2 regions of the Ideonella alba genome follow, and region 2 is predicted to be linked to the other one. Evidence: riboswitches for the same ligand, from Rfam matches in the RefSeq annotation. Region 2 holds a riboswitch; the other holds the start of a gene.
The links. A riboswitch is a leader RNA that binds a small molecule or an ion and turns the genes downstream of it on or off. The one in region 2 is predicted to bind glycine.
Positions count from the first base shown of each region.

Region 1: it holds a riboswitch for glycine, as region 2 does, so the genes downstream of both, gcvT (glycine cleavage system aminomethyltransferase GcvT) here and KAK03_RS17475 (D-amino acid dehydrogenase) in region 2, are expected to answer to the same signal.

Region 1 is NZ_JAGQDD010000008.1:59,648-63,022, forward strand. Features, by position in the region: gene KAK03_RS12525 (acyl-CoA synthetase) at 1-368, opposite strand, end outside; gene KAK03_RS12530 (nitroreductase family protein) at 421-1,212, opposite strand; glycine riboswitch at 1,274-1,361, shown strand; glycine riboswitch at 1,375-1,486, shown strand; gene gcvT (glycine cleavage system aminomethyltransferase GcvT) at 1,532-2,677, shown strand; gene gcvH (glycine cleavage system protein GcvH) at 2,707-3,081, shown strand; gene gcvP (aminomethyl-transferring glycine dehydrogenase) at 3,126-3,375, shown strand, end outside.
Region 2 is NZ_JAGQDD010000015.1:23,307-26,681, reverse strand. Features, by position in the region: gene KAK03_RS17475 (D-amino acid dehydrogenase) at 21-1,304, opposite strand; glycine riboswitch at 1,366-1,486, opposite strand; gene KAK03_RS17470 (M20 aminoacylase family protein) at 1,581-2,750, opposite strand; gene KAK03_RS17465 (tripartite tricarboxylate transporter substrate binding protein) at 2,747-3,375, opposite strand, start outside.

The sequences.
Region 1 (3,375 bases), on a different contig from region 2:
TCGGTGATCACCACCTGGGCCTCGCAGTGGTTCATCTGCCAGGCCAGCAAGGAGGCGTCCAGCCGCGTGTTCAGGGTGTTGAGCACCGCGTTCAGCGCGGGCACCGCATAGTGGGCCTCGACCATCTCGGGGGTGTTGGGCAGCATCACCGTGACGGTGCTGCCGCGCCCCACGCCCAGTGCACGCAAGGCGGCGGCCAGCCGGGCGCTGCGCCCGCGCACCTGGGCCCAGGTGTAGCGGCGCGCGCCGTGGATCACCGCCGGCAGGTCGGCAAACACCTCGGCGCTGCGCTCCACGAAGCTGACCGGCGACAGCGGCACGTGGTTGGCGGGGTTGCGGTCAAGGTGCAGGTCGTAGATCGACGTCATGTGGAAGCTCCCGGGCGGTGTGTGCGGACTGTAGCGCTGCCGGCGGTGGCGATCAGGCCAGGAAGCCGTTGCGGCGCAAGGCCTGCTCCATCTCGGCGCTGAACTCGGCAAAGACGTCCGGGTCGTACTTGATCGGACTGGTGTAGTAATGGGCCAGCGACTCGATGCCCAGTTCGCGCCAGCGCTCGGCCATGTGCGGCACCGCCAGGTAGCGCGCCTTGCCACGCTCCTCGCGCTCGCGGAAATCGCGTTCGATGCTGGCGGCGTCGAGGCGCTGGTAGCGCTCGTCATGGATCCAGGCGCTCGCTGGCAGTCGGTCACGCTGGGCCGGCGCCTCGTCGGGCCAGCCCACCACCAGCGTGGTCACCGGCAGCACGTGGTCGGGGCAGCCCAGCAGCTCGGCAATGGCCGCCATCGAGAACAGCGTGGTGCCCATGTAGCAGATGCCCAGGCCATGGCTTTCCAGTGCCAGTGCGGCGGTCTGGGCGATGATCATCGCGTCGAAGCTGGCCACGTGCCAGCTCACCAGGTCGGAGAAACCCAGCCGGGCGCCACGCTCGGCCAGCCAGGCCCGGGTGCGGTGGGTGTCGGCGCAGAAGGTCAGCAGCAGAGGCGCCTGCAGGATCATGTCCTGCTCGCCGTGCAGCGCATGCAACTGGCGGCGCGAGGCCTGGTCGCGGGTCTTGACCACCGACACCATGTTCAGGTTGCCGCTGGACGAACTGCCCTGCAGCGCGTCCACCAGGCACGCGTCCACCAGAGCATCGTCCACCGGGTCACTGCGAAAACACCGGATCGAGCGGTGGGCCTGCAGCAGGCGGTGGAAAGCATCGGCCTCGGTCATGACGGCGGGTGGGCAATTGGGGTTCGCACATGATGCCTCAGCGGCCGCGCACTGCTACAGTGCCCGCTTGTCAGGAGAGAGCCCCACCCGGGGCCGCCGAAGGCGCAGGGCCCACCCGAACGCTCAGGCAAAAGGACTGGCAAGGCGCGTGGCCCAGGTCACGCGCTCCTCACTGGAGAGAGGCGGACCCTGGAGTCCGTCCACCGAAGGGGCAAGCCCGGCCGTCTGACGCGGCGGGGTCAATCTCTCAGGTAAAGCGGACAGCGGGGGCATTTCGAACGGCCAGACCTTCCCGAACTGCCCCTTGGACACCGCCCTGATGAGCACGCCTGACACCCCTTTGCTGACCACCCCCCTCAACGACCTGCACCTGGAACTGGGCGCTCGCATGGTGCCCTTCGCGGGCTACAGCATGCCGGTGCAGTACCCCGCCGGGCTGATGGCCGAGCACCGCCACTGCCGCACGGCGGCGGCGCTGTTCGATGTCTCGCACATGGGCCAGCTGCGCCTGGTCGGCGCCGACGCCGCCGCTGCGCTGGAAACCCTGGTGCCGGTGGACATCGTCGACCTGCCGGTGGGCAAGCAGCGCTATGCGCTGTTCACCAACGAGCAGGGCGGCCTGCTCGACGACCTGATGGTCACCCGCCCTGCGCTGGACGCGCGCGCGGCCTTCGGTGATTTGTTCGTGGTGGTCAACGCCGGCTGCAAGGCCCAGGACATCGCCCACCTGCAGGCCGGCATCGGCCAGCGCTGCCAGGTCATCCCGATGCCCGAGCGCGCGCTGCTGGCGCTGCAAGGCCCGCAGGCAGTGGCCGCGCTGGCCCGGCTGAACCCGGATGTCGCCAGCCTCACCTTCATGACGGGTGGCCGCTTCGCGCTGGACGGCCTTGACTGCTTTGTCACCCGCTCGGGCTACACCGGTGAGGACGGCTTCGAGATCTCGGTGCACCAGGACCAGGCCGTGGCCCTGGCCCGCGCACTGCTGGCACAGCCCGAGGTGCAGCCCGCTGGCCTGGGCGCGCGCGACACGCTGCGCCTGGAAGCCGGCCTGTGCCTGTACGGTCATGACATCGACACCGCCACCACGCCGGTCGAGGCCGCGCTGACCTGGGCCATCCAGAAGGTCCGCCGCGCCGGTGGCGCGCGCGCCGGCGGCTACCCCGGCGCCGCGGTGATCGACGCCCAGCTGGCCGCCGGCGCCGCCCGCAAGCGCGTCGGTCTGCTCGGCCAGGAACGCGCCCCGGTGCGCGAAGGCACCGCCCTCTTCGCCGCCGACGGCACGGCCCTGGGCACTGTCACCAGTGGCACGCTGGGCCCCACCGTCGGCCAGCCGGTGGCCATGGCCTATGTGCCGCCGGCCTACGTGGCCGTCGGCACCCAGGTGTTCGCCGAGGTGCGCGGCAAGCGCCTGCCGATGACCGTGACCGCCATGCCCTTCACCCCGAACCGCTACTACCGCGGCTGACCTCCCCATCCCCCCACAGGAGCCAACCCATGACGACCAAGTTCACCGCCGACCACGAGTGGATCAACATCGAGGACCATGAGGCCGCCGTCGTCGGCATCACGCTGCATGCGCAGGACGCGCTCGGCGACGTGGTCTTCGTCGACCTGCCCGAGGTGGGCAAGACCTACGCCAAGGGCGACGTGGCCGGCGTGGTCGAGTCGGTCAAGGCCGCTGCCGACATCTACATGCCGGTCACCGGCGAGATCGTCGAGGTCAACGAAGAGCTGCGCAACGACCCCTCGCTGGCCAACTCCGACCCGCTGGGCAAGGGCTGGTTCTTCACCGTCAAGGTCACCGACATGGCCCAGTTCGACGAGCTGATGGACCCGCCGGCCTACGACGCGCTGCTCAAGACCCTCTGATTTCCGGCGCCCCGGCGCCTGACCCTGACCCCCGCCTGCCGCCCATGCCCACCGCCCTGCCCCTGGCCGCGCTCGAGACCGACCGCGAGTTCGCCCCCCGCCACATCGGCCCCGGTGCCGCTGATGAACCGCTGATGCTGGCCGCCATCGGCGCCGCCTCGCGCGAGGCGCTGATGCGCACCATCGTCCCCGAGAGCATCCGCCGTCCGGCGCCGATGGACCTGCCCGCCCCGGTGGGCGAGGCCCAGGCCCTGGCCGAGCTGCGCGCGATCGCGGCGAAGAACCAGGTCTTCA
Region 2 (3,375 bases):
CCGACCGATCGGCCGCGCCATCACTGGAAGGCGAAATCCAGTTCCGGCTTCATGCCGCTGACGATGCGCGCAATGCTCTTGCCCGAGCCGCAGGCATGCGTCCAGCCCAGCGTGCCGTGGCCGGTGTTGAGGAACAGCTTGCCCACCCGGCTGCGGCCGATCAGCGGCACGTTGGACGGCGTGGCCGGGCGCAGGCCGGTCCAGAACTGGGCCTGCTCGGTGTCGCCGGCGCCGGGGAACAGTTCCTCGGTGCGGCGCACGATGGCTTCGCAGCGCACGCGGTTGAGGTCGCGGTCGTAGCCGTTGAGCTCGGCGGTGCCGGCGATGCGCAGGCGGTCGCCCCCCGGTGTGCCGTCAGGCAGCGCCGGCGAGGTGAGTCTCGAGAAGACCAGCTTGAATTCGTCGTCGGTCAGCGAGACCTGGTGCGCCTTGCTGGCGTCCTTGACCGGCATCGTCACCGAGTAGCCCTTGGCCGGGTAGATCGGCAGCGAGATGCCCAGTGTCTGCGCATAGACCGGGCTCAGCGAGCCCATCGCCAGCACGTAGGCGTCGGCGCGCAGGCGCTGGAAGCGGCCTTCGGCGTCGGTGGCTTCCACGTGGTCGATCTCGCCGCCGGCGGTGCGCAGCGCGGTGACGGTGTGGCTCATCAGGAAGCGCACGCCGTCTTCCTCGCAGCGCCTGACCAGTTCGCGGGCGAAGCGGTTGGCGTCGCCGGACTCGTCCTCGGCGGTGTAGGTGGCGCCGGCGAGCTGCGGGCGGATGTGGGCCAGCGCGGGCTCCAGCTTCACCGCTTCATCGGCGCTGATGACGCGGCGGTCGCAGCCCAGATCGCGCATCTGCTGCGCGGGCGCTTCGGCGGCGTCGAATTCCTTCTGGCTGGTGTAGAAGTGCAGGATGCCCTGGGTGCGCTGGTCGTACTCGATGCCGCGCTCGGCGCGCAGCGCCTGCAGCTCGCTGCGGCTGTAGGTGCCCAGGCGGACGATCTGCTCGATGTTGTGGCGGGTGCGGCCCGGCGTGCACTCGCGCAGGAACTGCAGGCCCCACAGCCACTGGCGCATGTCGGCGCGCAGGCGGAACAGCAGCGGGGCGTCTTCCTGGCCCAGCCACTTCAGCAGCTTGGCGGGGGCACCGGGGTTGGCCCAGGGCTCGGCGTGGCTGACCGAGATCTGGCCGCCGTTGGCGAAGCTGGTTTCAGCGGCCGGCGTGGCCTGGCGGTCGACGACCGTGACCTCGTGGCCGAGCTGGCGCAGGTAGTAGGCGGACGTGGTGCCGAGCAGGCCGGCACCCAACACGATGACGTGCATGGGAGAGTCTCCATTCAAGGATGGGCAGCAATGGCATCCGCAGCGGTGAGGCTGCCGATGTGCCGCTCCCCCTGTCCTTGGTACCTGAGAGATTCGGCGCCAGCCTTGCGGGCCGGGCCTTGCTCCTTCGGTGCGTCAGCCCTGGTGTGAACAGGCGCTGACGGCTCTCCAGACGGCGTGTGTGAGGTGGCAGTACGGGACCTGAGCGTGCATGGGAGTTTGCGCCTTCGGTGGCTGCGGCGCAGGGCCGCAGCACTCTCCTGCCAGGGATCAAGTTTACGCGGGAATCAGGAACCTCCGCGCCAGCAGCGTCCAGTAGGCGGCGCCGACGGCGATGTTGTCGTCGTTGAAGTCGTAGCCGGGGTGGTGGACCATGCAGGCATGGGCCGGCACGCTGGACTCCGGGCCGCCGTTGCCGATCAGCAGGTAGCTGCCGGGCACGCGCTCGAGCATGAAGGCGAAGTCCTCGCTGCCGGTCAGCGGCGGGCCCTGGCGGGTGATGCCGGCTTCGCCGCGCAGCTCGGCGCCCACGGCGCGGGCGAAGGCGGTGGGCTCGGCATGGTTGACCAGCACGGTGTAGCCGGGCCGCCAGTCGACCTCGGCGCGCAGGCCGTAGCCCTCGGCCTGGGCCGCGGCCAGCGCGCGGATGCGCTGCTGCAGCGTGGCGCGCACGCCCGGGTCCAGCGCACGCACGCTCAGCTCCAGCCGGGCGCTGGCCGGAATCACGTTGTTGGCCTGGCCGGCCTGCAGCGCGCCCACCGTGACCACCGCCGCCTGCAGTGGGTCCACATTGCGCGAGACCACGGTCTGCAGCGCCATCACCAGGCTGGCTGCGGCCACCACCGGGTCGGCGGTGTGCTGGGGCATGGCGCCGTGGCCGCCCACGCCGTGCAGGGTGATCGTGGCGTAGTCGCTGGAGGCCATGGCCGGGCCGTCGCGGAACACCAGGTGGCCCTGCGGCGTGCCGGGCATGTTGTGCATGGCGAAGACGGCGTCACAGGGGAAGCGCTCGAACAGGCCGTCGGCCATCATGCGCAACGCGCCGCCGCCGCCTTCCTCGGCCGGCTGGAAGATCAGGTGCAGCGTGCCGTCGAAGCCGCCTTCATCGGCCAGGCGACGCGCGGCCGCCAGCAGCATCGCGGTGTGGCCGTCGTGGCCGCAGGCGTGCATCAGGCCCGGCTTGCAGCTGGCCCAGGGGCGGCCGGACTGCTCGCTGATCGGCAGCGCATCCATGTCGGCGCGCAGGCCCAGGCGGCGCGGGCCGCTGCCGCGGCGCAGCGTGCCCACCAGGCCGGTGCCGCCCAGGCCGGTGACCACCTCGTAGCCCCATTCGCGCAGGCATTCGGCCACCAGGCCGGCGCTGCGGTGCTCCTCGAAGGCCAGTTCCGGATGCTGGTGCAGATCGCGCCGCAGCGCGACGAAGTCGTCCAGCGTGGCGGCACTCATTGCGCTTCCAGCTTGATGGCCTTGGCGATGGCGCGAAAGCGCGCGGTCTGGGCGGCGTATTCGCTTGAGGCATCGGCCAGGCTCAGCGGCTTGGCGGGCATCACCGCCTGCTGCTCCAGCTGGGTGTGCACGGCGGGGTCGGCCAGCACGGTGGAGAGCGCCTTGTGCAGGGCCTGCACCACCGGCTCGGGCGTGTCCTTCTTGACGAAGTAGCCGGTCCAGATGTTGAACGCGAAGTCCTTGACCGACTTGCTGTCGTTGACGCTGGGGTACTGCTTCAGGAACGGGGCTTCCACCTTGCCGGCCGGGGCCAGCGTGCCGATGATCTTCAGGCGGCCACTGTCCACCAGGCCACCCACCTGCGCACCGCTGACGATGATGGAGATGTCCACCATCTCGCCGCCCAGGTCCTGGAAGATCGGCGCGATGCCCTTGTAGGGGATGTGCGTCATCTTCGCGCCGATGGTCTGCGAGAAGTGCTCGCCCAGCACGTGGTAGAACGAGCCGATGCCCACGCTGGCGTAGGTCAGCGGCTTGTTGTCGGCGGCGGCCTTGCGGGCCAGCGCCACCAGCTCATCCACGTTCTTCGCCGGCAGGCCCGGGCGGGCCAGGATGGCGATCGGCG